DNA from 4 places in the Janthinobacterium sp. Bl 1 genome. Region 1 is predicted to be linked to each of the others. Evidence: predicted binding sites of a transcription regulator. Region 1 holds the regulator's gene; each other region holds the start of a gene.
The links. The regulator FNR, encoded in region 1, switches genes on or off when oxygen is low (the NO sensors DNR and NnrR bind a similar motif). The targets are predictions, from matches to a motif close to TTGATNNNNATCAA.
Positions count from the first base shown of each region.

Region 2: the regulator FNR is predicted to act here: its motif matches at 3,509-3,522, upstream of AC4BCN_RS20110 (OmpW/AlkL family protein).
Region 3: the regulator FNR is predicted to act here: its motif matches at 4,199-4,212, upstream of AC4BCN_RS22620 (universal stress protein).
Region 4: the regulator FNR is predicted to act here: its motif matches at 3,955-3,968, upstream of paaA (1,2-phenylacetyl-CoA epoxidase subunit PaaA).

Region 1 is NZ_CM177086.1:273,384-280,698, reverse strand. Features, by position in the region: gene AC4BCN_RS01195 (response regulator) at 1-2,922, opposite strand, end outside; gene fnr (fumarate/nitrate reduction transcriptional regulator Fnr) at 3,162-3,920, shown strand; gene AC4BCN_RS01185 (FixH family protein) at 3,924-4,448, opposite strand; gene ccoG (cytochrome c oxidase accessory protein CcoG) at 4,503-5,885, opposite strand; gene ccoP (cytochrome-c oxidase, cbb3-type subunit III) at 5,890-6,810, opposite strand; gene AC4BCN_RS01170 (cbb3-type cytochrome oxidase subunit 3) at 6,803-7,006, opposite strand; gene ccoO (cytochrome-c oxidase, cbb3-type subunit II) at 7,008-7,315, opposite strand, start outside.
Region 2 is NZ_CM177086.1:4,476,936-4,484,250, reverse strand. Features, by position in the region: gene AC4BCN_RS20135 (SpoIIE family protein phosphatase) at 1-586, opposite strand, end outside; gene AC4BCN_RS20130 (NAD(P)H-dependent oxidoreductase) at 759-1,349, opposite strand; gene AC4BCN_RS20125 (MerR family transcriptional regulator) at 1,409-1,774, opposite strand; gene fur (ferric iron uptake transcriptional regulator) at 1,856-2,296, opposite strand; gene AC4BCN_RS20115 (LysR family transcriptional regulator) at 2,545-3,441, shown strand; gene AC4BCN_RS20110 (OmpW/AlkL family protein) at 3,588-4,205, shown strand; gene AC4BCN_RS20105 (MetQ/NlpA family ABC transporter substrate-binding protein) at 4,295-5,122, opposite strand; gene AC4BCN_RS20100 (methionine ABC transporter permease) at 5,155-5,829, opposite strand; gene AC4BCN_RS20095 (methionine ABC transporter ATP-binding protein) at 5,822-6,631, opposite strand; gene AC4BCN_RS20090 (YbaN family protein) at 6,956-7,315, opposite strand, start outside.
Region 3 is NZ_CM177086.1:5,014,292-5,021,606, forward strand. Features, by position in the region: gene leuC (3-isopropylmalate dehydratase large subunit) at 1-793, opposite strand, end outside; gene AC4BCN_RS22610 (chemotaxis protein CheA) at 1,071-2,969, opposite strand; gene AC4BCN_RS22615 (protein phosphatase CheZ) at 2,969-3,826, opposite strand; gene AC4BCN_RS22620 (universal stress protein) at 4,294-4,761, shown strand; gene AC4BCN_RS22625 (response regulator) at 4,917-5,561, shown strand; gene AC4BCN_RS22630 (Crp/Fnr family transcriptional regulator) at 5,899-6,705, shown strand; gene hemP (hemin uptake protein HemP) at 6,957-7,154, shown strand; gene AC4BCN_RS22640 (hypothetical protein) at 7,240-7,315, shown strand, end outside.
Region 4 is NZ_CM177086.1:5,854,484-5,861,798, forward strand. Features, by position in the region: gene paaG (2-(1,2-epoxy-1,2-dihydrophenyl)acetyl-CoA isomerase PaaG) at 1-72, opposite strand, end outside; gene paaE (1,2-phenylacetyl-CoA epoxidase subunit PaaE) at 148-1,227, opposite strand; gene paaD (1,2-phenylacetyl-CoA epoxidase subunit PaaD) at 1,268-1,801, opposite strand; gene paaC (1,2-phenylacetyl-CoA epoxidase subunit PaaC) at 1,801-2,553, opposite strand; gene paaB (1,2-phenylacetyl-CoA epoxidase subunit PaaB) at 2,568-2,852, opposite strand; gene paaA (1,2-phenylacetyl-CoA epoxidase subunit PaaA) at 2,881-3,870, opposite strand; gene paaX (phenylacetic acid degradation operon negative regulatory protein PaaX) at 4,138-5,268, shown strand; gene AC4BCN_RS26435 (hypothetical protein) at 5,168-5,419, opposite strand; gene AC4BCN_RS26440 (M14 family metallopeptidase) at 5,560-6,684, shown strand; gene AC4BCN_RS26445 (methyl-accepting chemotaxis protein) at 7,063-7,315, shown strand, end outside.

The DNA of each region.
Region 1 (7,315 bases):
GGTGCCGACGGAGCCGCGCACGCTGTGCAGGATGCGCGCCACGTCGCTGTGACGGCCCGCCTGCAAGGCCGTTTCCGCGTCGCGCACGGGCGTCATGCCCTTGTTCAGCGCGTCTTCGACCATGCGCCGCAGCACGCCGCGCCCCTTCGCGTCGCGTCCCATCACGCGCATCAGCGGCGCCATGGAAAACACCTCTTCATCGGCGACGCGCACCGGCTCGGCCGTCTGCACTTGCGGGCGTTTGGGCAGGTGGCGCAGGATGACTTCCATCATCTCTTCCACCACCACGGGCTTGGCGATGAAGTCGCTGATGCCGGCCGTCATGCAGCGCTCGCGCTCGGACGCCAGCACGCCGGCCGTCATGGCGATCACGGGCAGGCTCAGGCGCAGTTCCGTGCGGATGATGTGGGTGGCGCTGAAACCGTCCATGACGGGCATCTGCATGTCCATCAGCACGATGTCGTAGCGCAGCGCTTCCGTGCGCAGCCGTTCCACGGCTTGCAAGCCGTCGCCCACCACGTCGAGGGTGGCGCCCATGTGTTCGAGGATGCCGCGCGCCACGGCCTGGTTCAAATGATTGTCTTCCACCAGCAGGAAATGCACGCCGGCCAGTTCCGTGCCCAGCGGCTGGTGCAGGATGCGCTGCTCGCCGCCGTCGTTCTTCGTGATCAGCGCCTGATGCAGGGCATCGAACAGGCTCGATCCCGTGATCGGCTTCATCAGCACGACGTCGGCCTCGGCCGCGCTGGAGATTTCCTCGAGGTGGTTGCGGGCGAAGGCGTTGACCATCACCACGATGGGCTGGCGCTGGCCGCTGGCCGCCTGGCGGATGGCCTTGGCCGTGGCCAGGCCGTCCATCACGGGCATGTGCCAGTCGGCCAGCACCACGTCGTACGGCTGCTGCTGCGCCAGGCGTTCGCGGTACAGTTCGATGGCGGCAAAGCCGGAATCGACTTCGTCGGCCAGCCAGCCCCATGCCTCGATCAGCTTGACGATCAGTTCGCGCGTGGTGCGGTTATCATCGGCCACCAGCAGGCGCAGCTGGCCCAGGGCCGGCGTGCGCCGAGTTTCGGCCGGCTGCGCCAGCATCTCGAACGGCACGTTGAACCAGAAGCGGCTGCCCTTGCCTTCGCTGCTGGCGACGGCGATGTCGCCGCCCATCATGTGGATCAGCTGCTTGCTGATGGCCAGGCCCAGGCCCGTGCCGCCGAAGCGCCGCGTGATGCTCTGGTCGCCCTGTGAAAATGCGGCAAACAGTTGCTGTTGCTGCAGTTCCGTCATGCCGATGCCCGTGTCGCGCACTTCGAAGCGCAGCCAGGCGCGGCCGCTCTCGCTCTTGCTCTCGGCCAGGCTGACGGCCACCACCACTTCGCCGCTCTCCGTGAACTTGATGGCGTTGCCGGCCAGGTTGACGAGGATTTGCTGCAGGCGCTGCGCGTCGCCCAAGAGGCGCCGCGGCACGTCGGGCTCGACGGCGATGGCCAGTTCCAGTTCCTTTTCGCCCGCATTCATCGTCATCGTCGTGGCCAGGGTATTCATGACTTCGTCGAGGTCGAATTCGACGGGCGACAGTTCCATGCGGCGTGCCTCGATCTTCGAATAGTCGAGCACGTCGTTGAGGATGCCCAGCAGCGACTGGCCCGCCACGCGCACCATGGTCAGATACTTGCGCTGTTCCGTATCAAGCTTGGTATTACCCAGCAAATACACCATGCCCAGCACGGCATTGAGGGGCGTGCGGATTTCATGGCTCATGTTGGCCACGAAATCGCTTTTCGCGCGGTTGGCGGCCTCGGCCCGGTCGCGTTCCTGCTCCAGTTCCGCCGCGCGCGATTCGAGTTCCTGCTGCAGGCGGTCGCGCTCGCTCATCAGGCCGTTGAACGCTTCCGTCAGTTCGCCGATCTCGTCGCGCTGCTGCACCGGCACGGGGGTGAAACGGCTGCCGCTGGTGCGCAGGGCCAGCAGGGTGTTGCGCAGGCGCACCAGCGGCGACAGCAGGCGCACGGTGACCCAGCCCAGCACGGCGGCGGCCAGCAGCGAAGCGAGGATGCTCCACAGCACCAGCCGGTACAGCACGCCATCGAACGGTTCGAAGGCATCCGCGACGGGCAGCGAGGTGGCCAGCAGCCAGTTCACCGATTTCAGGCGCTTGAAGCTGTTGACGGCCTTGATGCCGCGGCTATTCGTGCTGACCATGCTGCCTTCGCCATCTTCCTTCAGCAGTTGGGTCGTCGTCAGGTTGGCGCTCGGCTGGCGCGGCTGCAGCAAACGGCTGGTATCGGGATGCAGCACGTAGCGCGGCACGGCGCCGCGCGTGAGGATGAAGTAATAGCCGCTCTTGCCGATCTTTTCCGAGCGCAGACGCCCCAGCAGATTGTCCTTGTACAGGCGCAGCACGCCGATCACCACGCCGGCCACCTGGCCATCGGCGGCCAGCACGGGCGCCACCATCTGCACGATGGGCATGCCGCTCGACTTGCCGAGCATCGGTTCGGTGATCATGGGCTGGCGCGTGCGCAGCACGGTCTGGAAATACTCGCGCTCGGCGACGTTGATGCCGGTGCGCCCCGCCACTTCCGGCATGTCGGCCACGACGGCGCCATGCGCGTCGAGCACCAGCACGTCGTCGAACAGCACCAGCATCGAACGGCGCGAATAGTATTGGCGCAATTGGGCCGGCTGGGCCATCAGTTCCGGCGGCTGCTGCCTGGCCGTCAGGGTGACGATCTGCAGCAGCATGCCCAGCTTGTCGTCGAGCTCGGCAGCGGTGCGGCTGATCAGGGATGACTGCTGGCTCAGCAGTACTCGGGTGAAGTCGTCGCGCATGTGCTGCACCTGTATCATGGTGACCAGCGCGATCATGGCGATCGAGGTCAGGCTGGTGGCCAGCGCGACTTTTGCTTTGATGCCGAGAGGCTTCATGATTTCCTTTTCAGTACCGGGCGGCACAGGCGGCAGATAATGCTGTCAGGAATTTTCCTATCAATACCCCAGCTTGGCAAGCGCCGCCGCACAAATGCCCCTACCCGCATGGGCTTTTGACGATGTTGCCATATAATTAAAGTCGGAACGTCGTTTATTCAGCGAAATTGCGGTGAAATTGGCACACGGCAACCCGGTATGCAGTAAACTTGTTGTTGCATTTTCTAAAAGGTACCGACATGACTGAAGCGCTAATCACTCCAACCTTGCCCACAGTGACCGTGGAAGCGTTGCGTGCGCGATGCTCGACCTGCAGCATGCATCAATTGTGCCTGCCGATGGGCCTCGATATGGGCGACATGGACAGGCTGGACCAGATCATCGGCCGCCGCCGCAAGATCGTGCGCGGCGCCTCGCTGTTCCGCATCGGCGACTCGTTCCAGAACCTGTACGCGATCCGCCTGGGGCACTTCAAGACATACCAGATCAATCCGGGCGGCGAAGAGCAGGTGACGGGTTTCCAGATGGCCGGCGAACTGCTGGGCATGGACGCCATCAGCGCCGACCGCCACCACTGTAATGCGGTGGCGCTGGAAGACAGCGAAGTGTGTGAAATTCCGTTTTCCAGCCTGGAGCAATTGTTGGGCAATATGCCGACCCTGCTCCGTCATTTCCACCGCATGATGAGCCAGGAAATCACGCGCGAGCAAAGCGTGATGCTGTTGCTGGGCAATATGCAGGCGACGCAGCGCTTTGCCGCCTTCATCGTCAACCTGGCGTCGCGCTATGAGGCGCGCGGCTATTCGAGCAGCAAATTCCAGCTGCGCATGTCGCGCGAGGAAATCGGCAACTACCTGGGCCTGACCATCGAGAGCGTCAGCCGTTTATTGTCGAAATTCAAGAAGGAAGGCTGGCTGCGGGTGTCGAACCGCGAGATCGAAATATTGCAACCAGCCAAGCTGAAAGCCATTACGGCAGGCACGGACGTCTGCAAGTAAGGCTTATAACTCTTCATCCGCATGCAGCGCGATGCTGCGTTGCACGGGCCAGGTCCAGATGCCGGACAGGCGCCACTCGCGTTTGTCGTTTTCCACCAGCACTTGCCAGCGGCTGCGTTCGAGCATCGGCAGGGGCACCGAGAAATTGCCGGCCGCATCGGGCTGCACCAGCAGCTTGATATCCTTTTCCGGCAGGGTCGCATGCGCCAGGTGCAGCTGCAGCGGTCCCTGGTAGGCCTTGCCGAAGCTGTGCACGGAACCGCTCAGGCGCGCTGACGCCACGTCGTACGCCAGGCTCGTATCCATGGCCAGGTCGCTGGCGATCGTGTCGCGCTTCAAATCCTGGTTGATCGCCTTGCCCTGTTTGTAATAGTCGCCCACCACCAGCGCGTCGGGCTGCGTAAAGGCGATATAGCCCATGAAGCTGCCGACGACCACGGACAGGCCGGGACCGATCATCAGCAGCCATGGCCAGCGATGCTTGTACCACGGTGCAACGGGAGGCTGCAGTTTCAGACTGTCGGACATGGTATTTCTCCTGTGTAAACGGCCAGCCCCCATGCGGGGACCGGCCTTCCTGCATTAACGCGGCACGATGAAGACCGCGCTTTCACGCACATGCAGCGACGGGTCGTCCAGCGATTGCAATTCGATCGCAATCTTGTTCGAGCCCTTCTCGCCCACGCCGTGCGGCACGCGCAGGCGGATCGGCCAGCCCAGCGTTTCCGTCGGCTGCAAGGTCACTTCTTCGCGCGTCAGCAAGGTCAGGCCCGGCAAGCCGGAAGCGCTGATCTTGAAATGCTGGCTTTGCTCGGACGTGTTCATGATCTGCAGGCGGTAGACGTTTTCGATCATGCCGTCTTCCACTTCGCGTCCCATCGAACCGCGGTCGCGGATCACGTCCATTTTCAGGGGCGTGCGCAGGGCCAGCGAGGTACATACGGCGATGATGATCAGGGCCAGGATGGAAGTGTAGATCAAGACGCGCGGGCGCATGGCGCGCTGGCGTATCTGCTTCGAATTGAAGTTGTTTTCCATCGCATGGTCGGTGCTGTAGCGTATCAGGCCACGCGGCCGCTCGACCTTGTCCATCACGCTGTTGCAGGCATCGACGCAGGCGGCGCAGCCGATGCATTCATACTGCAGGCCGTTGCGGATATCGATACCGGTCGGACACACCTGCACGCACAGGGTACAGTCGATGCAATCGCCCAGCTTGTCGTTGTGGCCGGCCTTCTTGCTCATGGCGCCGCGTGGTTCGCCGCGCTTGGCATCGTAGGTGATGATCAGGGTGTCCTGGTCGAACATGGCGCTCTGGAAGCGCGCATAGGGGCACATGTATTTGCACACCTGCTCGCGCAGCCAGCCCGCGTTGCCGTAGGTTGCCAGGCTGTAGAACAAGACCCAGAACCATTCCCAGGGACCGAAATTCAAGGTGACCACCGATTGCGCCAGTTCCTTGATCGGCGTGAAGTAGCCGACAAAGGTAAAGCCCGTCCACAGGGCGATGGCGCCCCACACCAGGTGCTTGGCCGTCTTCTTGAACGCCTTGCGCACGGACGGGCCCTGCTTGTCGAGGGCCATGCGCGCGCTGCGCGTGCCCTCGATGCGGCGTTCGACCCACAGGAAGATTTCCGTGTATACCGTTTGCGGGCAAGAGAACCCGCACCACACCCGCCCGGCAATGGCCGTGACGAGGAACAACAAATACGCACAGATGATCAGCAGGGCCGCCAGATAGATGAAATCCTGGGGCCACAGCACGACGCCGAAAATGTAGAACTTGCGCGTGGTCAAGTCGAACAGCAGGGCTTGCCTGCCATTCCAGGTCAACCACGGCAAGCCGTAGAACGCGAGCTGGGTAAGCCATACGCATACCCATCGCCAGGTAGCGTAGCGTCCTTTGGCCTCGCGAGGGTAGATCTGCTCGCGGGCCGCATACATCTTGATGACTTGAGGTTCCATTACATCATTTCACGGGCGTCTGAGGATTCGACAGGCTCCAGACATACGCCGACAGCACGTGTACCTTGGACTCGCCGAGGAAATCGCTGAAGGCCGGCATGGTGTTGCTGCGTCCCTTGCGTACGGTTTCCATGATGGTATCGGCGCTGCCGCCGTACAGCCAGACCTTGTCCGTCAGATTCGGCGCACCCAGCATCTGGTTGCCCTTCGCATCGGCGCCATGACAGGCCATGCAGGCGCCAAACTTGGCCTTGCCCAGCACCGACTTGACAGGATCCGAGGTCGAACCGGACAGGCTCAGCACATAATGGGCCACGTTCTCGACATCTTTTTCGGAACCGAGGGCGGCGCCCATCGGTGGCATCTGCCCATTGCGGCCGTGCAGGATGGTGGTCTTGATGATGTCGGGTTCGCCGCCATACAGCCAGTCCTTGTCCGTCAGGTTGGGGAAGCCCTTGTTGCCGCGCGCATCCGAACCGTGGCATTGCGCGCAGTAGGTCAGGAACAGGCGCTGGCCGATGGCTTGTGCCTGCGGGTCGGCGGCTACCGTCTTCAAGTCCTGGCTCAGGTACTTGTTGAACAGGGGACCGTAGTCGGCTTCCGCCTTCTTCAGCTCTTCCTCGTACTGGCCCGTCGATTTCCAGCCCAGGCTGCCGGCATAGTTGCCCAGGCCCGGATACAGGAACAGGTAGGCCAGCGCGAAGACGATGGTGATGTAGAACAGCCACATCCACCAGCGCGGCATCGGCGTATTGAGCTCCTTCAAGTCCTCGTCCCAGACGTGGCCCGTGGTGCCGTCGGCGGGGGCGCCGGCGACCACTTTCACTTTCGACTGCGAGTACAGCAGCACGCCGCAGCCGATGATGCCCAGCAGGGACAGCACGATGATGTAGATATTCCAGAAGCCATTGGTAAAGTCAGCCATGGTGATGCTCCTTCGCCAGGTTCATCTCGGCTTCGGCCGGATAGTCGAGCGCCTCGTCGGCGAACGGCAGGCGTGCCGCCGCGTCGAAGTCGCTGTTGCTGCGGCTGAACGTCCACCACAGGATGCCCACGAACGTCGTAAAGGAAACCACCGTCATGACGCTGCTGGCGCTGTCAAACAGGTTTTCGATTGCCATGCTAATTCCTTGTTTTGATTAATGTACCGAGGCCTTGCAGATAGGCGACCAGGGCGTCTTCTTCCGTCTTGTCCTGCAGCTGCGCGGGGCCGGCGGCGATCTCTTCCTCGCTGTACGGCTGGCCCAGGCGTTTCAGGGCGCGCATCTTCGGCACGATTTCGTCAGGCACCAGCTTGGTCTTCGCCAGCCAGGGGTAGGACGGCATGTTCGACTCGGGCACCACGTCGCGCGGGTTGTTCAAGTGCGTGCGGTGCCATTCATCGCTGTAGCGGGCGCCCACGCGGGCCAGGTCGGGCCCCGTGCGCTTGG
Region 2 (7,315 bases), 2.1 Mb from region 1:
CATGGCGTTCGAAAAAGTAGAAATCGCCGCCGACAACGTCGCGCGGCTGCCATTCCAGGTGCGCGTCGGGCAGGGTGGCGCGCAGTTCCGCATCGGAGGTGCGCAGCAGGGCGCGCTGGATCACGCTGGCGTAATCGATGCTGTGCATGATCTGCCGGTTCTTTTCCGCCTGCATGGTGGCCACCACGTTCATCAGCTGCAAGCCGAAGCCGACGCCGGCCAGCGCGCCATCCTCGGTGATGATGAAGCCGTCGGCCAGCGCCTTCTCGCCCGCTTCCACGGCGCGGAAGGTGAGGTCTTCGATGCTCATGGCGCCGTCGACGATCAATGGTTCCTTGTCCATGAAGGCGATGCAGCTCTTCTTGCCGTACACCTCGTGATAGAAGGGCTTGGACATCTGCGACATGAAGATGTTACGGCTGATCAAGCCGATGGGTTTGTGCTGTTCCGTGACGGGCAGGCTCATCATGTCGCGCCGTTCCGTGAACAGTTCCAGCACGGCGAAATTGCTGGCGTCGGCCTGCACGGATTCCGTGGCGATGCACAGGTCGGACGCCACGGACGTGCGATAACGGGGAAGATGCAATCGAGAAGCGTTGAACTCCACAGCGGCTACCTTTAGATGACGGTCGGACCCTTGTTGTCGCGAGAGCAAGGCGACTGACAAACAGGCAATATCATCATGGTAGCCTTTGAATATGACGGCTTGATTACCAGCTTGTCAAAACCGTATGCAAGATGGCTGCATGGCAAGCAACCTACAGGCGCCGGGCCAGCGCCTGCGCCTGTTCCAGCCAGCGCGCGCGCTGCGGCTCTGTGGCGTTCAAAATGGGACCGAAGCTGGCCACCCTGACGGGCTTGATGCCGCAAAACTCGAGCGTCGTCTTGCGCAGCTGGTGGATGCCGGGCATGCGGTAGACCCAGCGGAAATACCAGGGCGGCGTGTCCATCGTCACCAGCAGCTGGGCCGTGCGGCCCAACAGCAGCTGCGCCGGGAATGCCTTGCCCGGGCGATACTTGAAGGCGTAGCCGGGCAGGAAGACGCGGTCGACAAAACCCTTCAGCAGGGCCGGCGCGCCACCCCACCAGATCGGGTAGGCGAACACCAGGTGTTCGGACCAGCTGATGGCTTCCTGGGCCGCCAGCAAGTCCGCTTCCAGCGGCTGTACCTGGCGGTAGCCTTCGTGCAGGATGGGATCGAAGTCGAGCTGGCCCAGGCGCAGCTCGCGCACTGTGTGGCCTGCGCTGCGGGCCGTGGCGGCGTAGGCATCGGCCAGGGCGGCGCAAAAGCTGTCGCTGGACGGGTGGCCGAGGAGTATCAAAATGCGCTTGGGTGTCGTCTTGGTCATGATGCAGGCTATCCGTTAAAGAAGAGCTTGCATGCTAAAGCCTGCCCCTAGTGGCAGAGTCAAGCGGCCTCTTGCATGCACTGGCGCACCAGGCAGTCGCCGATCTCCGTGTCGATGTCAGCCAATTGCGCGTCGAGCTGGCGCAGGCGGGCGATATCCTGCTGCACCTGCGCGCGCTTGGCGGCGATGTGCTGCGACAGAGCGGCCCAGTCGGTGTCGTCGCCGGCCAGAACGGGCAGCAGTTCGGCCAGGCGGAAGCCCAGGACCTGCGCCTGGCGTATCAGCTTGACTTGCGCCAGGTCTTGCTGCGTGTAGACGCGATAGGCGCCCGAGCGGCGCACGTCCCCCAGCAAGCCCAGCGCTTCATAGTGGCGCAAGGCCTTGGGCGAGGTGCCCGCCAGGCGGGCGATTTCTCCGATGTACATGCTTGTCCTTGTCCTTTTATCGAGTCACGGCGCACGCAGTGTAGCGCAGCGGGCTCGCCTGGCGCTACCTTGTGCGCTGCCTCAGGAGGGCTTGCGCGGCGGCACTTTCTTCGCCGTGCACTCGGCACAGGTGCCGTACAGCGACAGCGCATGCTCATGCAGCACGAAGCCCCGCTCGGCGGCGATTTCGTTCTGGCGCAGTTCGATGCCTTCGTCGACGAATTCATCGACCTTGCCGCAACCGGTGCAGACCAGGTGGTCGTGGTGCTGGCCTTCGTTCAGTTCGAAGACGGCGTGGCCCGATTCGAAGTGGCGGCGGAACAGAATGCCCGCTTCGGCAAATTGCATCAGCACGCGATAGATGGTGGCCAGGCCCACGTCGATCTTTTCGGCCAGCAAGAGTTTGTAGACATCGTCCGCACTCAGGTGCTTGATCGTGCCTTCTTGAAACAGCTGCAGAATCCGCAAGCGGGGGATGGTCACTTTCAAGCCCGATTCACGCAGTTCCCTCAATATATCCATGTCTCCCATTCCTTTTTTGTAATCGCCTAGCGAGGTCATTCATTATATCGCAAATGATAATCATTACTATTCTCATTTGTATCGTGCGAACTGGAATATTATGCTGCGCTAGCTGCCTGCCAACCAGTGACATCGGCGCAAGTAGTGATTGCGTGGCGGGCAACATATGCCGGCAGTTATCATGAAGAATCGAAAAATACCCGTTGAATCGCTACACTGTGCACCAGGGAATAACAATGGAGCACGGCATGGACCGATTTGATGCGATGCGGATATTTACGCGCATCGTCGAGTTACGCAGTTTCACGCAGGCGGCGCATGACCTCGGCTACCCGAAAGCGACGGTCACGCATGCGATCAAGCAGCTCGAAGCGCGGCTGCGCGTGCGCCTGCTGCAGCGAACCACGCGGCAAGTCACGCCCACGCCCGATGGCGAAGCGTATTACCAGCGCTGCGTGCGCTTGCTGGCGGACCTGGAAGAAACGGAAGCCGTGTTTTCCTCGGCGGCGCAGCAGCCGGCCGGCAAGCTGCGCATCGACTTGCACGCGACCCTGGCCATGCATTTCGTCATGCCCGTGCTGGACCAGTTCTGCGCCCGCTATCCCTTGATCGAACTGGAAATCGGCATGGGCGACCGCCTCGTCGACCTGGTGCGCGAAGGCGTCGATTGCGTGCTGCGCGTGGGCGAACTGGGCGACTCGTCGATGGTGGCGCGCAGGGTGGCGTTGCTCGAACAGCTTACCTGCGCCAGTCCCGCCTACCTGGCCGCGCACGGCACGCCGGAAAATTTGGCGCAACTGGCGGGCCACCGCGCCGTCAATTTCTTTTCCGCCCAAACGGGCAAGGTCTGGCCCTTCGATTTCAAGGTGGATGGGCAGCGGCACAGCGTGGCCTTGCCGGGCACGGTGTCCGTCAACAATGCGGACGCGTACCACGCCTGCTGCCGCGCGGGCATGGGCCTGATTCAGGCGCCCCGGTATCACCTTGAATCGGCGCTAGCTGCGGGCGACCTGGTGGAAGTGCTGCGGGACTTGCGTCCCGACCCGCTGCCCGTGTCCGTGCTGTATCCCCATCACCGGCAATTGTCGCGACGCGTACGCGTGTTTGCCGACTGGGTCGCCAGCGTGTTTGCCGAGGCGAATTGACGCGCTGCGGCATTTTCTTGACCTGGGCAAAGGAAAAAATGCCTCTAGTGATGCCATCTAGCACTATTTGATGTGGATCAAAGTTTTTGTTGCACTGCACTCTTAGACTTCGCAGCGTTACTTAACGACAAAAAGAGGGAACTAGAATGAAAAAGTCCGCAACTGCAGCAGCAATCGTCCTGGCCGCCATCGGCGCATTCGCCGGCAACGCAATGGCACAGGAAAGCCCATGGCTGGTCCGTGCGCGCGCCGTGCACCTCGATCCGGCCAACAAATCTGCTCCTGTTGGTGGCGTCGGCGCATCCGACCTTTTCACGGTCAGCAGCAAGACGATTCCTGAAATCGATATTTCGTATTTCTTCACCCCGAATATCGCTGCCGAGCTGATTCTGACGTATCCGCAAAAGCATGACGTCAACCTTGCCGGCACGAAGATCGGTACCTTCAAGCATTTGCCGCCGACCCTGTCGCTGCAATACCACTTCATGCCTGAAAAACAGTTCAGCCCTTACGTGGGTGCCGGCATCAACTACACGAATATCTCGGATGTCAAATTGCTGAACTGCGCCTGCCGCCTGGAACACGACAGCTGGGGCTACTCGCTGCAAGCCGGTGTTGACTACAAACTGGACAAAAACTGGTCCCTGAACTTCGACATCAAGAAAGTGCAGATCCGCAGCGATGTACTGACCGGTGGCGCCAAGATCAGCGAAGTCAAGGTTGATCCTGTCCTGATCGGTGTCGGTGTCGGCTACCGTTTCTAAGCATTGACCGGCTGCGCCCACGCGGCGTGGACAATAAAAAAGACGGCCAGGTGCGAACCTGGCCGTTTTTTTGCGTGGCATGCGCTGTCTTATTTTTTCAGCGTCTTTTCCAGCGCCAGCTGGTAGTCCGTCTTTTCGTAGCCGGCCAAATACTTGTTCGTCGCGTCGAGGAAGGCGCGCGAGCGGTAGGCCGCTTCCAGGTCCTTGACCCATGGCTTGGCCTTGTCGGCCGTGCGGATGGCAACCAGGTTGATGTAGCTGTCCGAGATCTTTTCCACGGCGAGGGCCGACGTCAGTTTCATGCCGGCGGCCAGGGCGAAGTTACCGTTGACGAAAGCGTAGTCGGCGTCCGCCAGCGAACGTGGCAGCTGCGCCGCTTCCAGCGGCACCAGTTTCAGCTTCTTCGGGTTTTCCAGCACGTCGCGTTCGGACGCTCGCAGCGGGTCGACGTTCGGTTTGAGCTTGATCCAGCCCATCTTGGCCAGCATGACCAGCGCGCGCGCCTGGTTGGTCGGGTCGTTCGGCATGGTGATGGTGGCGCCGTTTTTGACTTCCGCCAGGGACTTTTGCTTGCCGCCGTACAGGCCGATTGGCATGGTCGGTACGGTGATCAAGGGGCTCAATGGCAGCTTGTTATCGGTGGCGAACTTGGTCAGATATACGATGTGCTGGAACACGTTGGCGTCCAGCGAGCCTTCGGCCAGCGCGTAGTTCGGCTGCACGTAGTCGTTGAATTCCACGATCTTGACCTTGTAGCCCTGTTTTTCCAGGATAGGCTTGATGCCCAGCTTCAGCTGGTCCGAGTAGGGGCCGGAACTGGTGCCGATGACGAGTTCTTTCGGGTCCTTGGCGTGGGCGGCGGTGGCGAAGGCCAGGCTGGTGGCGGCGACGAGCAGGGTGCGGCGAATGTGGTTCATGCTTTTCCTTGTACTGAAATACTGAATATGAATTAACGTTTGTCGAGGCGCTTGGCGATGCGCGTGCCGGCGAACTGGATGGTTTGCACCAGCACGATCAGGATGGCCACGGTGGCGACCATGATGTCCGTCTCGAAGCGGTAGTAGCCGTAGCGTATGGCCAGGTCGCCGATGCCGCCGCCGCCCACCACGCCGGCCACGGCCGAATACGACAGGAAGCTGATCGACAGCACGGTCAGCGCCAGCACGAGGCCGGAGCGCGCTTCCACCAGCAGCACGCGGAAGATGATCTGCATTTCCGATGCGCCCATGGCGTGCGCCGCCTCGATCACGCCGCGCGGCACTTCGCGCAGGTTTTGTTCCACCAGGCGCGCCAGGTAGGGAATGGCGGCGAACGACAGCGGCACGGCAGCTGCCAGCGGGCCGATCGAGGTGCCCGCGATGATGCGCGTAAACGGCGTCAGGGCGACGAGCAGGATGATGAAGGGGAAGCTGCGCACGGTATTCACCAGCCAGCCGAGGATCATCGACAGCGGACGGTTTTCCAGCGACTGGCCTTCCGACACGAGGAACAGCAAGATGCCCAGCGGGCCGCCGATCAGGATGGCGGCCGTGAGGCCGATGCCCAGCATGGTCATGGTCTGGCCCAGCGCCACCCAGATTTCCGGCAGCAGGTTGATGACGTTATTGATCGATTCTTCAAACATGTGTTGCATCCTTCCATGCGGTGGCTTCAAACGCCTCGGTGCCGTAATAAGCGAGCTCGCGTCCCAGCGCCGTCTTGCGCGGGGTGGCCGTGTCGCTCAGATCGAATTGTTCGGCGATAGCGCCTTTTTCCACGACGGCGACGCGGTTGCAGATGGCGCCCAGCACCGACAGCTCATGGCTGACGATGACGATGGTCACGCCCAGGCGCGCATTGATGTCGCGCAGGGTGTCGAGCAGGGCGCGCGTCGTTTCCGCGTCCAGCGCGGACGTCGGCTCGTCGCACAGCAGCACGTCGGGATGGCTGGCCAGGGCGCGGGCAATCGCCACGCGCTGCTTCTGCCCGCCGGACAATTGCGCCGGATAGCTGTGCAGCTTGTCGGACAGGCCGACGAGCGCCAGGCATTCCTCGACTCTGGCGGCGATCTGCTCGCCCTTGGTCGTGCCATGGATTTTCAGGGGGAAGGCGACGTTGTCGAACACGCTGGCGTTTTGCAGCAGATTGAATTGCTGGAAAATCATGCCGATATTCTGGCGCGCGTCGCGCAATTCGCTCTTGCCCAGGCGTGTCAGTTCGCGCCCGGCCACGGTAATGGTGCCGCTGTCAGGGCGCTCAAGCAGGTTAATCAGGCGCAGCAGCGTCGATTTGCCGGCGCCGCTCTTGCCGATCAGGCCGAAAATATCACCGGGATAGACTTCCAGCGTGACCGATTTGACCGCGTGGAATTGTTCGCCTTTGGGCAGCGCGAAGGTCTTGTTCGCGCCATCGATGCGAATCACCGGCGTACGGTGTGGTGTGGTCATGCAGTGTTTCCTTTTTTATTGGACCGTGACAGGCGCGCTTGCAGGGGCCAAATCGCCCAGCCTGTTACGTCGGTTGCGTAGTATACCTCCGATCGTGTTATTACTCCTACGACAGAATCTTGCTTTGAATATGCAAATAATGTCTATGTGCCTGTTTTCAAGTTAAAAAAGCGGGAAAGTAGCGTTCTTGCCGAATTTAATCACGTGGCGGGCGCGACAGGGGCCGCATCTTGGTGAAAAGTTCGCCGCGCCCTGCGGACGTATCGCTGTGCTTTTATGTGCAGTTCGGCTCACTTGCCATTTTTTGGATGCGGGAAGGGCGGTTTACTGCCCGCCATTACCCTCTTCGCGGGCAGATTCTGCCCCGGTAGTGGCGGGGCCTTCCGGGCGCCGCAGCAGGTAGACGAGGACGGCGATTTCCATGGCGCCCACCAGTGCGATGACCCACCACGGCGGGTGGCCCAGGCACATGGCGACAAAGCCGATGGCCATGCCCAGGCAAGCCATGGTCTTGCCGCGCCGCGAAACGGCGCGGTGTTCGCGCCACTGGCGCAGCGGCGGACCGAAGCGGGGATGGTGCAGCAGCCAGTGCTCGAGGCGCGGCGAGGCGCGGCTGAAGCAGGCCAGGGCGAGGATCAGGAAAATCGTCGTCGGCATGACGGGCAGCATGGCGCCGATGATCCC
Region 3 (7,315 bases), 1.6 Mb from region 1:
GGGTGCGCCAGTAGGCAACGGCGCGTTCCCAGTGCGGACCGGCCGGCGAAAACGGACGGCCCTTGACGTAATTGATGGTGGTGTCGTCGACGCCGATGATGCCGGCGCGCGCGCCCGCCTCGATGGCCATGTTGCACACCGTCATGCGTCCTTCCATCGACAGGGCGCGGATGGCCGAGCCGCCGAACTCGATACAGTAGCCCGTGCCGCCGGCCGTGCCGATCTTGCCGATGATGGCCAGCACGATATCCTTGGCCGTCACGCCGGCCGGCAGCGCGCCGTCGACTTGCACCAGCATGGATTTGGATTTCTTTTGCAGCAAGGTCTGCGTGGCCAGCACGTGTTCCACTTCGGACGTGCCGATGCCGTGCGCCAGCGCGCCGAAGGCGCCGTGCGTGGACGTGTGCGAGTCGCCGCAGACGACCGTCATGCCGGGCAGGGTCGCGCCCTGTTCAGGGCCGATCACGTGCACGATGCCCTGGCGCTTGTCGTTCATGTTGAAGTAGGTCAAGCCGTAGTGCTTGGCGTTCTTGTCCAGGGTTTCCACCTGCAGGCGCGAGACCGGATCGGCAATGCCGTCCACGCGGCTCGTGGTCGGCACGTTATGGTCGGCCACGGCCAGGTTGGCGGAAATGCGCCATGGCTGGCGGCCCGCCACGCTGAGGCCGTCGAAGGCTTGCGGGCTGGTGACTTCGTGCAGCAGGTGCCGGTCGATATACAAAATTGTCGTGCCATCATCTTCGGCCCGAACAACGTGGGATTCCCAGAGTTTGTCGTAAAGCGTCTTCATCATGATTTATGCAGCGTTGCCACAGCCTGTAGTAAGTGATCTGTCGTACTGATCGAAGGGATCGGCAATGATTATGCCATATATTGTGCAATGCAGAACCAAAAGCCGCTCCAGCGTGGGATAGGCGATACAAAATTTGGCATGCTTTGCAGATATGACGAAAAAATTGCTGATACGAAAATCCGCCAAAATGCCGGCGGGGCGAATAAAAATCGAAAAAAGCCGAAAAAAAAGCCCGCTGCAGAGGTCTGCAGCGGGCTTGGTGTCAGTGCCGGTGTTTCTAGGCAGCCAGACGCACACTCCCCCTGCACCCGTCCATCAGGAACGACAGACCCACGACCAGCACCAGCTCGCCTTCGGCCGAACGGGCCGTACCGGTAATGCCTTCCACGGTGATGGCCGTCATCGGCTTGATCACGAGGTCGGCCGTGCCATCGACGGCTTCCACGGCGAGAATGTATGGCTGCGGCGCAGCGACAACGATGCCGACGCGCTCGCTGCACGATTCGTAGCCCAGCGAGCCGGCCAGCGACCGCACGGGCAATGGACGGCCCTGGTCTTTCAGCACGGGCGCGCCGCCCACTTCCATGAAGGTTTCCGGCAATTCGACGACGCGCTGTACCACCGCCATCGGCAGCGCCAGCGCGGCGCCCGAGGTCGATACGAGCATGGTCGGCACGATCGACAATTCGATCGGCAGGCGGATGGCAAACTTGGTGCCCTTGCCCAGCGATGATTCGATGTGAATGGCGCCGCGGTTTTTCTCCACGGCCGTTTTCACCACGTCCATGCCCACGCCGCGCCCGGAAACGCTGGAGGCGACTTCCTTGGTCGAGAAGCCCGGCAGGAACACCAGCTGGAAGCATTCGTCGTTGCTCAGTTGCGCGTTTTCGCTGATCAAGCCCTTTTGCTGGGCCTTGCTGCGCAGGAAGACGGGGTCCATGCCCTTGCCATCATCCTGCAGCACGATCATGACGCTGTTCGCTTCCTGCCATGCTTTCAGCGAAATATACGATTTGGCGGGCTTGCCGGCGGCCAGGCGCGCTTCCGGCGATTCGACGCCATGGTCGAGCGAGTTGCGCAGCATGTGCACGAGCGGATCGTACAGGCTGTCCACGACGACGCGGTCGACTTCCGTTTCCGCGCCTTCGATGGTCAGCTCGACATCCTTGCCCAGGTCTTTCGCCAGTTCGCGCACCAGGCGCGGGAATTTCTGGAACAGGCGGCCGACGGGCTGCATGCGCGTGGCCAGGGTGGCCCGCTGCAGTTCCGTCGAGTAGCGCGAAGCGCGTTCCAGGGTTTCCGCCAGGGTCGCCATCAAAGTAGCGGCCTGGCCTTCGAATTTGAATTGCAGCAAGCGCTCGAGCAGCACGGCAGCCTGGTTGGCGGCCTGCACGGATTCGCCGGCCACTTCCAGCAGCGCGTCGAGCTTGACGGCGTCGACGCGGATGCTGTCTTCCTTGACCGGTGCGGCATGGCGTACTTCCGGACGCTCTTCGCGTCGTTCGGCGCCATCCCAGGCCTTGGCGGCCGGTTTGGCGGCGGCAGCGGCAGGTGCAGCAGGTGCGGCGGCGGCCACGGCGGCAGGCGCAGCGGCGGCGGACACGGGCGCGGCAGCGACCCGGCTACCCTCGGGCACGACGGCGTTGTACATGGCTTCCCAGTCCAGGCCATCGGCGCCGGCAGTGGCAACGGCAACGGCAACGGCTGGCGCGGCCACAACAACTTCGGCAACCTCGGCAACAGGCGCGGCCACTTCCGCCACGGCGGCGGCTGGCGCAGGCGCATCCATGCCCTTGCCTTCGATGGCGTTCGTCAGGATATGTTCCAGCTCTTCCGGCATGGCCGGCAAGCTTTCCGGCGCGGCGCCATTGGCCAGTTCCGTCAGCTGGTCGGCCACGAAACCGGACGCTTGCAGCGCCGCCTCGATGGCGATCGGGGTCACGGGCGCGGCGCCCGTGCGCAAGGCGTCGAACAGGTTTTCCGTCAGATGGCAGGCCGCCACCAGCGCGGGCAAGCCCATGAAGCCGGCGCCGCCCTTGATGGTGTGGAAGGAACGAAACACGGCATTCAGTGTTTCCTTGTTGTCAGGATCGCGCTCGAGGCGCAACAAGTGCTCTTCAACATTAACCGCAAGATCCATCGCCTCAACGACGAAATCCTTGAGCATATCGTCCATTAGAATCCCAAATCCGCAAGAAGGTCGTCTACATTATCCTGGTCCAGCGCCACCGACGGCACGGACGGGCCCTGCATCAGCGGCACCGGTTTTTGCGCCAGTTTCTCGCGCACCTCGGCCGGCGCGTTGTCGCGCAGCAGCTGGGCCAGTTCGTTTTCCACCGTCTTGGTGATGTTGACCACTTTTTTGATCAGCTGGCCCGTGATGTCCTGGAAGTCCTGTGCCATCATGATTTCCAGCAAGCGCGCTTTTTCCGCTTCCGTTGCTTCGGAAACGGCTTGCGCGAACTGGCGCGAATCGCCGGCCAGGGCCTTGAATTCTTCCAGGCTCAGCTTGCCATCGAACAGGGCCGTCCAGCGGCTGTCCATGTCCTTGGCCTTCTTCGACAGCACATCTTGCGCCGGCATGCCTTCGTCGAGCGTGTTCAGAACCTTGTTGGCTGCCTGCTCGGTCAGGGTGGCGACGTATTCCAGGCGGTCCTGGGCGTCGACGATCTGCGACGACGCTTCCGTCAACGCCTTGTCGTAGCCCAGTTCGCGCAGCGAATCGTGCAGCAGGCGCACGATGCCGCCCAGGCGCTCGAACATCGGCTTGTCGGACTGGTCGACGGGATCGGCCGCGTCGCCAGGCGCATCGGCGCCGGCCACGGGCGCCGCTTCCGGCGCGGCTGGCGTTTCTGCCGCGGCGGCTGCCGGCACGGCGGCGCTGGCCGACACGGAGTCGAACAGCGCGTCGAAATCGTCATCCGCAATCACGGCGGGAGCGGGCGCGGCGGCAGGCGCGGGCTGAGCCGCGGCCGCACTTTGCGCAGATACTTCATCGAATAATGCGTCGAAATCATCAGCGGCGTTGGTCATATCCCTGCTTCTCCATAATTTGTCAAAATTCCGCCTGAACTGTGCGTTTTACAGACTGATACCCACAATTTCTCGATTAAGATGATTTGAGGCAATACCGCTGCGATGGTGCGAGTGTAGCAGGGCGCCGCCCTGTTGGTAAATCTCAAAACGCGCTTCCTGGTGCAAAGCTGGCCCACAAGAGCTTTTCCACCAGGAAATAAGTGTTCCTGCTGTTGTATTTTGAAATACTACCATTGGCGTGCGTGCAAGACCACGCGCAGTACAAGAAATCCTGCTTCCGGGCGCCCGCGCAACAGCGCAGTATGGACATCGTTGCAGCTAAAACACGATCTTTCTGCCAATGTTGTCTATACTGAAGGTGCAGTTGTGTTGATAATTATCAAGTCTTTACATGAATACAATGCTGCCGCCGCGTCTACAATAAGAGGCGTTGCGTGCGCTCAGTCACCGTCAAAGGATCTGCCATGTATAAGAAAATTCTGATCGCCACGGACGGCTCCACCGTCTCCAACTTGACGGCCTGTGCCGGCGTTGCCTTTGCCGAACAGATGCACGCCGACATTCTTGCCGTGTACGTGGCGCCCGAATACCAGTATCCGGTATACATCGAGATCATTCCGCCAAGCTACCCCAGCGAGGAGGAATACCGCATCGCCATGCGCAAAGCGGGCGCCGACCACTGGCAGCCCATCCTCGACGCGGCCGCCAAGCGGGGTCTGGAAGCGACGGGCTTGACGGCCTTTTCCGACAGCCCCGCCCTGAAAATCGTGGAAGTGGCGCAATTGCAGCATTGCGACCTGATTTTCATGGGCTCGCATGGCCGCAGCGGCTGGGGACAATTGCTGCTGGGCAGCGTGACCAACAAGGTGCTGTCGCACTCAAAACTGCCGGTACTCGTGCATAGGCTGATCAAGGAACCACCATCGGAATAAGGGGTCACATGGCCACGCAGACCGCCGTTGCCGGCACATTAAGAAAAAGGCAAATTTTCGGCCGCGTCAGTTAAAATGGCAACGTTTCTCGTTTCTCAACATTTGATTGTCCGGTGACGGACAGAGCAGATTTCACGCATCCAGATTGCCCGCCTATGATACGTATTGTGATTGCCGACGACCACACCATCATGCGAGAAGGATTGAAGCGCATCCTTGACGGCGCGCCGGACATCGATATCGTGGGTGAAGCCATCGACGGCTTTGAAGTACTCAACCACGTACGCCAGGGCGGTTTCGACCTGCTGCTGCTCGACCTGTCGATGCCGGGCCGCAGCGGCGTCGACCTGATCCGGCAAATCCGCAGCGAGGCGCCGAAGCTGGCCATCCTGATCCTCACCATGCACGAGGAAGAACAATATGCGGTGCGCGCCATCCGCGCCGGCGCGCAAGGCTATCTGACCAAGGAAAGCGCGGGCACCCAGCTCGTGGGCGCCATCCACAAGGTGGCGTCGGGACGTCCGTATATCAGCGCCGAGGTGGCGGAGCAACTCGTGCTCAACATCATGATGCCGAATGAAAGCTTGCTGCACAAACAGTTGTCGGACCGCGAGTTCGAAGTCTTTTCCCTGCTGGTGGCGGGCAAGTCGATCACGGAAATCGCCAACAATCTGCACCTGAGCGTCAAGACGGTGAGTACGCACAAGACGCGCATCATGCAAAAGATGGGCATGAGTTCGCTGTCGGAAATGGTCCAGTACGCCGTGGCGCACCGCCTCTTATCCCCCTTCAAGACTTGAGCACGGCGGCGCGCGCCCGCGCGTCGACCGTAGGAACAATCCTACCTCACCTACCACAGCTCCTACTGCCATATTCAGCCACTGCTGATATTAATTGGATACGGTTGTTGGCATACTGAAACCAGTAATCAAGTTGCTGGGAAGTTATTTCATCACACAGCAAGTCGTCAGCGAATTGAGCTCTACCTGCCTGGACGCGCGCCGCCCCTTCCCTGCCCGCCGTCCTGCGCACCCTGTCATTCAACTCTGAACTACCTGTCACCAGGAGATGAACATGCTGTCCACGCAAACGCCCGAAACCCGCGCCGCCTCCCCATCGCTGGCCCCCTCCTCCCCGATGGAAGCAGGGCGCCAGCGCCAGGGGCGGCTCTGGTCGAACCTGAAGGAGGTGTGCGACCTGCTGCATATCTCCAGCGCCTGCACCATCGCCGCCGACGAACTGCTGTTCCAGCACGTGCAATTCAAGACGGGCCAGCGCGTGCACACCATCGGCCAGCCGTTCGACACCCTGTACATCGTCAATTCGGGCTTCCTGAAAACCGTGCTCATCGATGAATTCGGCAATGAACAGGTACTGAGCTTTCCCATGAAGGGCGACATGCTGGGCGTTGACGGCATCCACTCGCGCCATTACTCCTCGGAAGCGGTGGCGCTGTCCGACTGCGACCTGATCCTGCTGCCGTTCAAGAAGCTGACGGCGCTGGGACGTGTTCACCTGGAACTGGAAAACGTCATGTACGGCGTGATGAGCCGTGAACTGGTGCGCGAACAGGCGATGATCGGCATGCTGGGCGCCTTGAGTGCCGAAGCCCGCGTGGCGCGCTTCCTCGTCTCGCTGGCCGACCGCTTCGCGCAGATGGGTTACTCGAGCAAGCTGTTCAACCTGCGCATGACGCGCCATGAAATCGGCAGCTACCTGGGCCTGACCCTGGAAACGGTGAGCCGCACCCTGTCCGCCTTCAATGAAATCGGCCTGATCTCGGTTGACCAGCGCACCATCGGCATCAAGGATCCGGACGCCCTGAAAACCCTGCGCCGCCTGCCGCCCTCGCGCTCGCGCGCCAAGCAGCTGGCCGCCGCCAAGCTCAAGGCCGACACCACCGCCGCCGCGGCCGCCTCGGCCCAATTGCTGGCCACGATTTAACGCCATCCCGCTTTCTTCCAGCTTGGCACAGGCTTGACCCGGCCAAGGCGCGCACCGCCTTGCCGGGTCTTTTTTGCCGCCACCGCCCCTCCACGCCGCGCCAGCGGCCGCCTTTGAACGACCTCGTCGGCCAAGGCGTCGCGCTGCCATAAAAAAGCGCAGGTTCCGCACAAATAAGCCTTGCTTTTCGGGCCACATTCAACAATAATGCAAATACGAATCATTCTCAACTGAGATAAAGAAAGCCCAACATGCAAAGCTCAAAACCAGCCTTGATCCAGGATGCCGCTACTGCCCACGTCCGTCCTCCCGTCAGCATGGCCCAGCCGGCGCGCCGCATCACCAGCGAAGCCCTGTTGCAGCAGGGCCGCGAAGTGGAGATTGAACACAGCGGCAAGATCTATCGCCTGCGCGTCACCCAATTGAACAAGCTGATCCTGACTGCCTGAAGCAGCACGGCAGCCAGTCACCACACTCGCCAGCCAGTCGCGCCCCGTGCGCGCAGCCAGCCAAACCACCGCACAGGAGTGTTTGATGGCGCATGACCGACCTTCCCCGATGTTTTCTTCCCCGCAAGGCCAACAGCCTGAATTGCTGCTCTCGGCCGTGC
Region 4 (7,315 bases), 730 kb from region 1:
CTTGTCGGGACGGTTCAGGGTCAGGGTGGCGATACCCTGCTCGATGGTGAAGAGGATGTTTTGGTAGGTCATGGCGTGTCTCGCTATTTTATTTATTGGCCCGCAGCGGAAATCTGGGGTCAGACCCGGCGGGTCTGACCCCGGCATTTATTCTGCCTGGTCGAAATCGACAATCACCTTGTCGGTGACAGGAAAACTCTGGCAGCTTAGGACGAAACCGCGCGCCACTTCGTAGTCTTCCAGCGCGTAGTTGACGTCCATTTCGACCTTGCCGTCGAGGATCTTGCAGCGGCAGGTCGAGCATACGCCGCCCTTGCACGAATAGCGCATGTCCAGCCCGGCGCGCAGGCCCGCGTCGAGGAGGGATTCCTTGTCCTTGTCCATCGTGAAGGTAGTGTGGTTGCCATCCATGATGACAGTCACTTCCGTTTCCTGCACGGCGTCGGCGGCCAGCTGGGCGCGCGGCTTGTGGGCGTTTTTCGGGATGCTGGCGGCGAACAGTTCAATCTTGATGTTCTGCTTCGGCATGCCGGCCGCCTGCAGGGCGGCGGACACGCCGAGCATCATGTCTTCCGGGCCGCAGATGAAGGCGTTGTCGTAGTCTTCCACCTTGATCCAGTGCTGCAGGAACTGTTCGCATTTTTCCTGCGTGATGCGGCCGTTGAACAATTCGATATCCTGCTGCTCGCGGCTCATCACGTAGACGAGGTTCAGACGCTCCAGGTACACATCCTTCAAGTCCGTCAATTCTTCCTTGAAGATGACGGACGACGAGGCGCGGTTACCATAGAACAGGGTAAAGCGGCTCAGGGGCTCCGTCAGCAGGGTCGTCTTGATGATGGAGAGGATGGGCGTGATGCCGCTGCCGGCCGCAAAGGCCAGGTAGTGCTTGCGGTTGACGCAGTCGAGCGGCACGTTGAAGTGCCCCATGGGCGGCATCACGTCGATGGTGGTGCCAGCTTTCAGGGTGTCGTTCGCCCAGGTCGAGAAGGCGCCGCCGGGCGTGCGCTTGATGGCCACGCGCAGGGTGCCGTCCTGCACCGCCGAACAGATCGAGTACGAGCGGCGCACGTCTTCCGCATTGATATTGGCGCGCAGGGTCAGGTGCTGGCCCTGCTGGAAGCGGAACTGCTGCTGCAGTTCGGCAGGCACGTCGAACGTGACGGCGATGGTGTCGCGCGTTTCGTTGCGCACGTTGGCTACGCACAGCGGATAAAATTTACTCATGCTTCATCTCCAGTTTCTTCGGAACGTGTGCCTGATTTTTTTAGTGGCACTTGAAGTAGTCAAACGGTTCGCGGCAATCCATGCATTTATACAGGGCCTTGCACGGCGTGGAGCCGAACTGGCTGGTCAGCTGCGTGTGCGTCGAGCCGCAGTTCGGGCAGATCACGTCCAGTTTTGGCATGGGCTGACGCTTGACGCCACCCCGCAGGCCGCTGATGTCGATCACCTGCTGCTGCGGCGGGGCGATGCCATAGCCTTTCAGCTTGGCCTTGCCCGCTTCGCTCATCCAGTCCGTCGTCCAGGCGGGCGCCAGCTGGTTCACCAAGGTCACCTTGGCCACGCCATGGCTGCGCAAGGCATCCGTGACGGCATCGGCGATCACCTGCATGGCCGGGCAGCCCGAATACGTGGGCGTGATCGTCACGATGCATTCGTCGCCAGCCACCACATCGACGGCGCGCACGATGCCCAGGTCCACCACCGAAATGACGGGGATTTCCGGGTCCGGCACGTCGCCGAGCCAGGCCCAGACCTGGGCGGCGTCCAGCGCTGCGGCGTCAGCGACCGTGTTCATTACCACTCCGCCCCGGGATAGGCGCGCTGCAGGAACTGCATCTCGGCCAGGATAAAGCCCAGGTGCTCCGTGTGCGTGCCCTGCTTGCCGCCCTTTTGCATCCAGGCGTCGGGCGCCGGCATGGTCAAGGTGGCTTCGGCGAAGATCTCGGCCACGTGTTCGAGGAAAGCCCTGCGCAGCACGTCCGATGGCGGCGCGATGCCGGCGGCAACCATGACCTGGTCGACGGCGTCGTACGTGAACATCTCGCCCGTGTACATCCACAGCTTGTCGGCGGCGGCCTGCGTTTTCGCGTGGCTGTCGGCCGTGCCGTCGCCGAGGCGCACGATCAGGTCGCCGCTGCGGCGCAAGTGATACGTGACTTCCTTGATCGACTTTTGCGCCACTTCGACGATGCGCGCGTCCGCCGATTTCGTCAGTTCCAGCAGCTGGAAGTAGTGCCAGCTGTCGAAGAAGAACTGGCGCATCATGGTGTCGGCGTAATTGCCGTTCGGCTGTTCGAGCAGCAGGCAGTTCTTGAAATCGTGGGCGTCGCGCAAAAAGGCGATGTCGTCCTCGTCGCGGCCCGCGTTTTCCAGCTCGGCCGCATAGCTGAACCACAAGCGCGTCTGGCCCAGCAAGTCCAGCGCCACATTGGTCAGCGCCATGTCTTCTTCCAGCGCCGGACCCTTGCCGCACAGCTGCGACAGCTGCTGGCTGAGGATCAGGGCGTTGTCGCCCAGGCGCAAGAGGTAATTGACCTTGTCATCCATTGCAGGCGCTCCCATCACAGATTCTTGACTTCTTCCGGCATCGGGAAGAAGGTGGGATGGCGGTACACCTTGCTGTTCGACGGTTCGAACAGGGCGCCCTTGTCGCCGGGGCTGCTGGCGACGATATCGGCCGCGCGCACCACCCAGATGCTCACGCCTTCATTGCGGCGCGTGTAGACGTCGCGCGCATGGTTGACCGCCATGGTGGCGTCGGAAGCGTGCAGGCTGCCCACATGCTTGTGCGCCAGGCCGTGCTGGCTGCGGATGAAAACTTCCCACAATGGCCATTCTTTGCTCATGTTGCTATCCCCTATCTGTCTTGTGTATTTACGCTGCCGCTTTATTAGCAGCCTGCTTGTCTGCATACGCGACCAAGGCATCGCGGAACCATGCGCCGTCTTCGTACGCTTTCACGCGCGTTTGCAGGCGTTCGCGGTTGCACGGGCCATTGCCCTTCAGGACGTTGTTGAACTCCGACCAGTCGATCTCGCCGAATTCATAATGGCCCGTTTCCGCATTGAACTTCAGGTCGGGATCGGGCACGGTCAAGCCCAGGTATTCGATTTGCGGCACGGTCTGGTCGACCATGCGCTGGCGCAGTTCGTCGTTCGAGAACAGCTTGATGCGCCATTGCGCCGACTGGGCGCTGTTGACGGAGGCGGCGTCGGACGGGCCGAACATCATCAGGGATGGCCACCACCAGCGGTTCAGCGCATCCTGCGCCATGGCTTTCTGCTCGGGCGTGCCCTTGCACAGCGACATCATGATGTCGTAGCCCTGGCGCGCATGGAACGATTCTTCCTTGCAGACGCGGATCATGGCGCGCGCATACGGACCGTAGGAACAGCGGCACAGGGGAATCTGGTTGATGATGGCCGAGCCGTCGACGAGCCAGCCGATGGCGCCCATGTCGGCCCACGACAGGGTCGGATAGTTGAAGATGCTCGAATACTTGGCTTTGCCCGAGTGCAAGGCGGCCAGCAAGTCGTCGCGCGATGCGCCCAGGGTTTCCGCGGCGCTGTACAGGTATAGGCCGTGGCCCGCTTCGTCCTGGATCTTCGCCAGCAGGATCGATTTGCGTTTCAGGGTCGGCGCGCGCGTGACCCAGTTACCTTCGGGCAATTGGCCGACGATTTCCGAGTGTGCGTGCTGCGAAATCTGGCGGATCAGGGTCTTGCGGTAGGCGTCCGGCATCCAGTCCTTGGCCTCGATCTTGATGCCTTCGTCGATGCGCGCCTGGAAAGCGCGCTCTTCTTGACCCATGTCGTCGAGGGAACGGACGTTCTTGAGGCCGGTTTCAACCATTTGTGCGTACATGATGTGTCTCCCATGTCTTTGATTTTGCGCAGCAACGCGGTGCGATGAACAGATAATACGATACAAAAAACGATTTGCATACACTTGATATGAATCATTTTAAAAAATCGTATCTTGTGCCGCTTTTTTGTGCGTATGATATTGCTTATGAGAAAACACTATGGAGCGCCACCAGCGCTTCCGGCAAATTATTGCCGCGCTACCCGCGCAGCCAAGTAAACTGCTGCTTTTATTGATTCGACCGCAACACGGCCAGACCGGAACCACATGAAGAACACCCGCTGCACGGCATGGATAGCCGATTTCCTGGAAAGCGACCCACCGCGCTCGAAGTCCCTGGTGATGACCATCTTTGGCGACGCCATCGTGCCACGCGGCGGCGCCATCTGGCTGGGCAGCCTGATCGAACTGCTGGCGCCATTCGGCGTCAATGACCGCTTATTGCGCACCAGCGTGTTCCGCCTGGCGCAGGAAGGCTGGCTCAGCTCGCAGCGCGACGGCCGCCGCAGTGCCTATACGATACGCCCGGAGGCGCTGGCCCGCTTCGAACGTGCCTACCGCCGCATCTATGCGCCGCTGGTCGTGCATTGGGATGGCAGCTGGACCCTGGTGATCGGACCGGCCGGCAGCATCGGCGCGGCCGAGCGGGGAGCGCTGCGCAAGGAATTATTGTGGGCCGGCTATGGTTTGATTTCTCCCGGCATCTTTGGCCACCCCGCCAGCAATGCGGAAGCGCTGGAAGATATCCTCGTGCGCAACGAGGTGCAGGGCAAGCTGTACGTCTGCCACACCACGGAATTGCCGGGCGTGAGCACGCGCCCCCTGCGCGACATGGTGGGCGACTGCTGGGACTTGTCGGAAGTGATGGCCGGCTACGAAAAATTCATCGCCAGCTTCCAGCCCCTGCTGACCCTGCTGCAGGAAGAACCCGTGTTCGATGCGGAGCAGGCGTTCGTCATCCGCTCGCTGCTGACGCACGCCTACCGCCGCGTGCAGTTGCACGACCCGCAACTGCCCGTCGAACTGCTGCCCGAACCGTGGCCCGGCACGCAAGCCTATGTGCTGGCGCGCGACCTGTACCGCATCACGTATGCACCTGCCGAGGAGCATATCCTGGCGACATTGCGGCGCGAGGATGAGCATGCCCCGGACGTCGAGCCGTGGTTTTTTGAACGTTTTGGTGGACTTACTACTTCAACGTCTGAAAAATGTTCAGGGCCAGGCGCGTGGCCGCAGGCAGTACGACTAGTACGCCAAGGCAACGCAACGCCGCCATGGACATTTTCTCAGGCGTTCACTACTTCACCACTACTTGCTTGGCCCCTGCCAGCAAATCCTGCCCCAGCTTTTCCAGCGCATTGGCCTGCACCAGCATGGTGTCGAGGATGGCGACGTTGAACGTGTATTCGGCCGGCGTCGTATAGCCGGGGAAACGCAGGATGCGCAGCAATTCCTGCAAGGTCGTGCCCTTGCCCAGGTGCGCCAGGGCGTCGCTGAGGGCGCTGACTTTCTTTTCCAGTTCGCGTATGTGTTTGCCGTTGTCATCCATGATGATCTCCCCTGTTGGAGCTTTCACGTTAGCAAAGCATGTCCGTCATCGCTTGCGCCAGCACAAAGGCACCGCTAAAACAGGTATCATCGCGCCATTGCACACGATGCAAAACCCATACGTTTTTATCAGGAACACTCATGACCATTAAAATCAGCCAGCAATTCGACGCCGGCGCGATCGAGGTGCTGCGCGCCGACGATGCCCAATCCATCGAGCTGAACATCCGCAAGGATTCCCACGCCGACATCACGCAGTGGTTTTACTTCCGCCTGCAAGGCGCGCAAGGCGAGGCGTGCACGATCCGCTTCATGAACGCAGGCAAGTCGGCCTACCCGGACGGCTGGAAAGATTACCAGGCCGTCGCCAGCTACGACCGCGAAACCTGGTTCCGCGTGCCGACCAGCTTTGACGGCACCGTGATGACGATCGAACATACGCCGGAAGAGGAAAGCGTGTACTACGCCTATTTCGAGCCGTACCCATGGGACCGCCATCTGGCCCTGATCGACAGCGCGCAAGCGTCGCCGCTGGTGCGCCTGATCGACCTGGGCAGCACCGTCGAAGGCCGCGACATGAACTTGCTGGTGGTCGGCGACGCCGATGCCGAGAAAAAAATCTGGGTCATCGCGCGCCAGCATCCCGGTGAAACGATGGCCGAATGGTTTGTCGAAGGCATGCTCGAAGCCTTGCTGGACCAGGCCAATCCGTTTGCCCGCCAGTGCCTGCAGGACGCCGTCTTCTACGTGGTGCCGAACATGAACCCGGACGGTTCCGTGCATGGCAACCTGCGCACCAACGCGGCTGGCGCCAACCTGAACCGCGAATGGATGACGCCGACCATGGAGCGCAGCCCGGAAGTATTCCTGGTGAAACAGAAAATGCATGAAATCGGCTGCGACCTGTTCCTCGACGTGCATGGCGACGAAGGCTTGCCTTACGTCTTCGTGGCCGGCAGCGACGCGCTGGAAAATTTCACGCCAGCACAAAAGGCCGAGCAAGATCGCTTCATCGCCGACTTCAAGGTGGCCAGCCCCGACTTCCAGGATGAGCACGGCTACGAAGACGGCCCGTTCACGCCGGAAGTGCTGACCATGGGTTCGCCCCACATCACGCACGCCTTCGGCTGCCTGTCGCTGACCCTGGAATTGCCGTTCAAGGACAACGCCAACGATCCCGACCCGCAAACGGGCTGGAGCGGCGCCCGTAGCGCCGCCCTGGGCGCGGCCGTGCTGCAGCCTATCCTGTCGACCTTGCGCGCCTGAGCGCCAGGGCCACACCGGCCCGCTTGACCCCATGCCCCGCTCGCCGGGGCATTTTTTTTGCCCGCGCGGCAAGCGTTGCTGGCCCGGTGATTTTTTGCGCGAACATCTTGCCTGTCAGAAATTATCGTCCTACACTAAACAACAAAATCGGACCGTGCCATTCTGCGCGGACCCTCAAGAATACGCCGCTGGCCCCGTCGCCGGCGCTCTGCAATGCGCATCCATGGCATTGCCCTTGACATCACGGCCCCATACCTGCCGAGCTAGCTCTCTGTAACGCAAACTGACCGCATCAGCATCGTCACGGACGGACGCCGCCTGTCCGCAGGAACGATGCCCAGCGCACGCTTTCCGCTTTCCGCCGAGGATGAATGACTTATGTCCAAGCTTAAAATCAGTACCCGCCTGGCCTTCAGTTTCGGCCTGATCATTGTCCTGCTTATCATGGTGGCATTTGTTTCCATCAGCCGCATCCGCAACATCAATGCCTCGACGGAAAAAATCCTCAATGACCGCTATGCCAAGGTCATGCTGTCCAATGCGATACAGTTCGAGGTCAATGTCCAGGCCCGTATCTTGGGCATCGCCATCATCGGCGCCAACGATGCTGACGAAGTCAGCAGTTCCATAA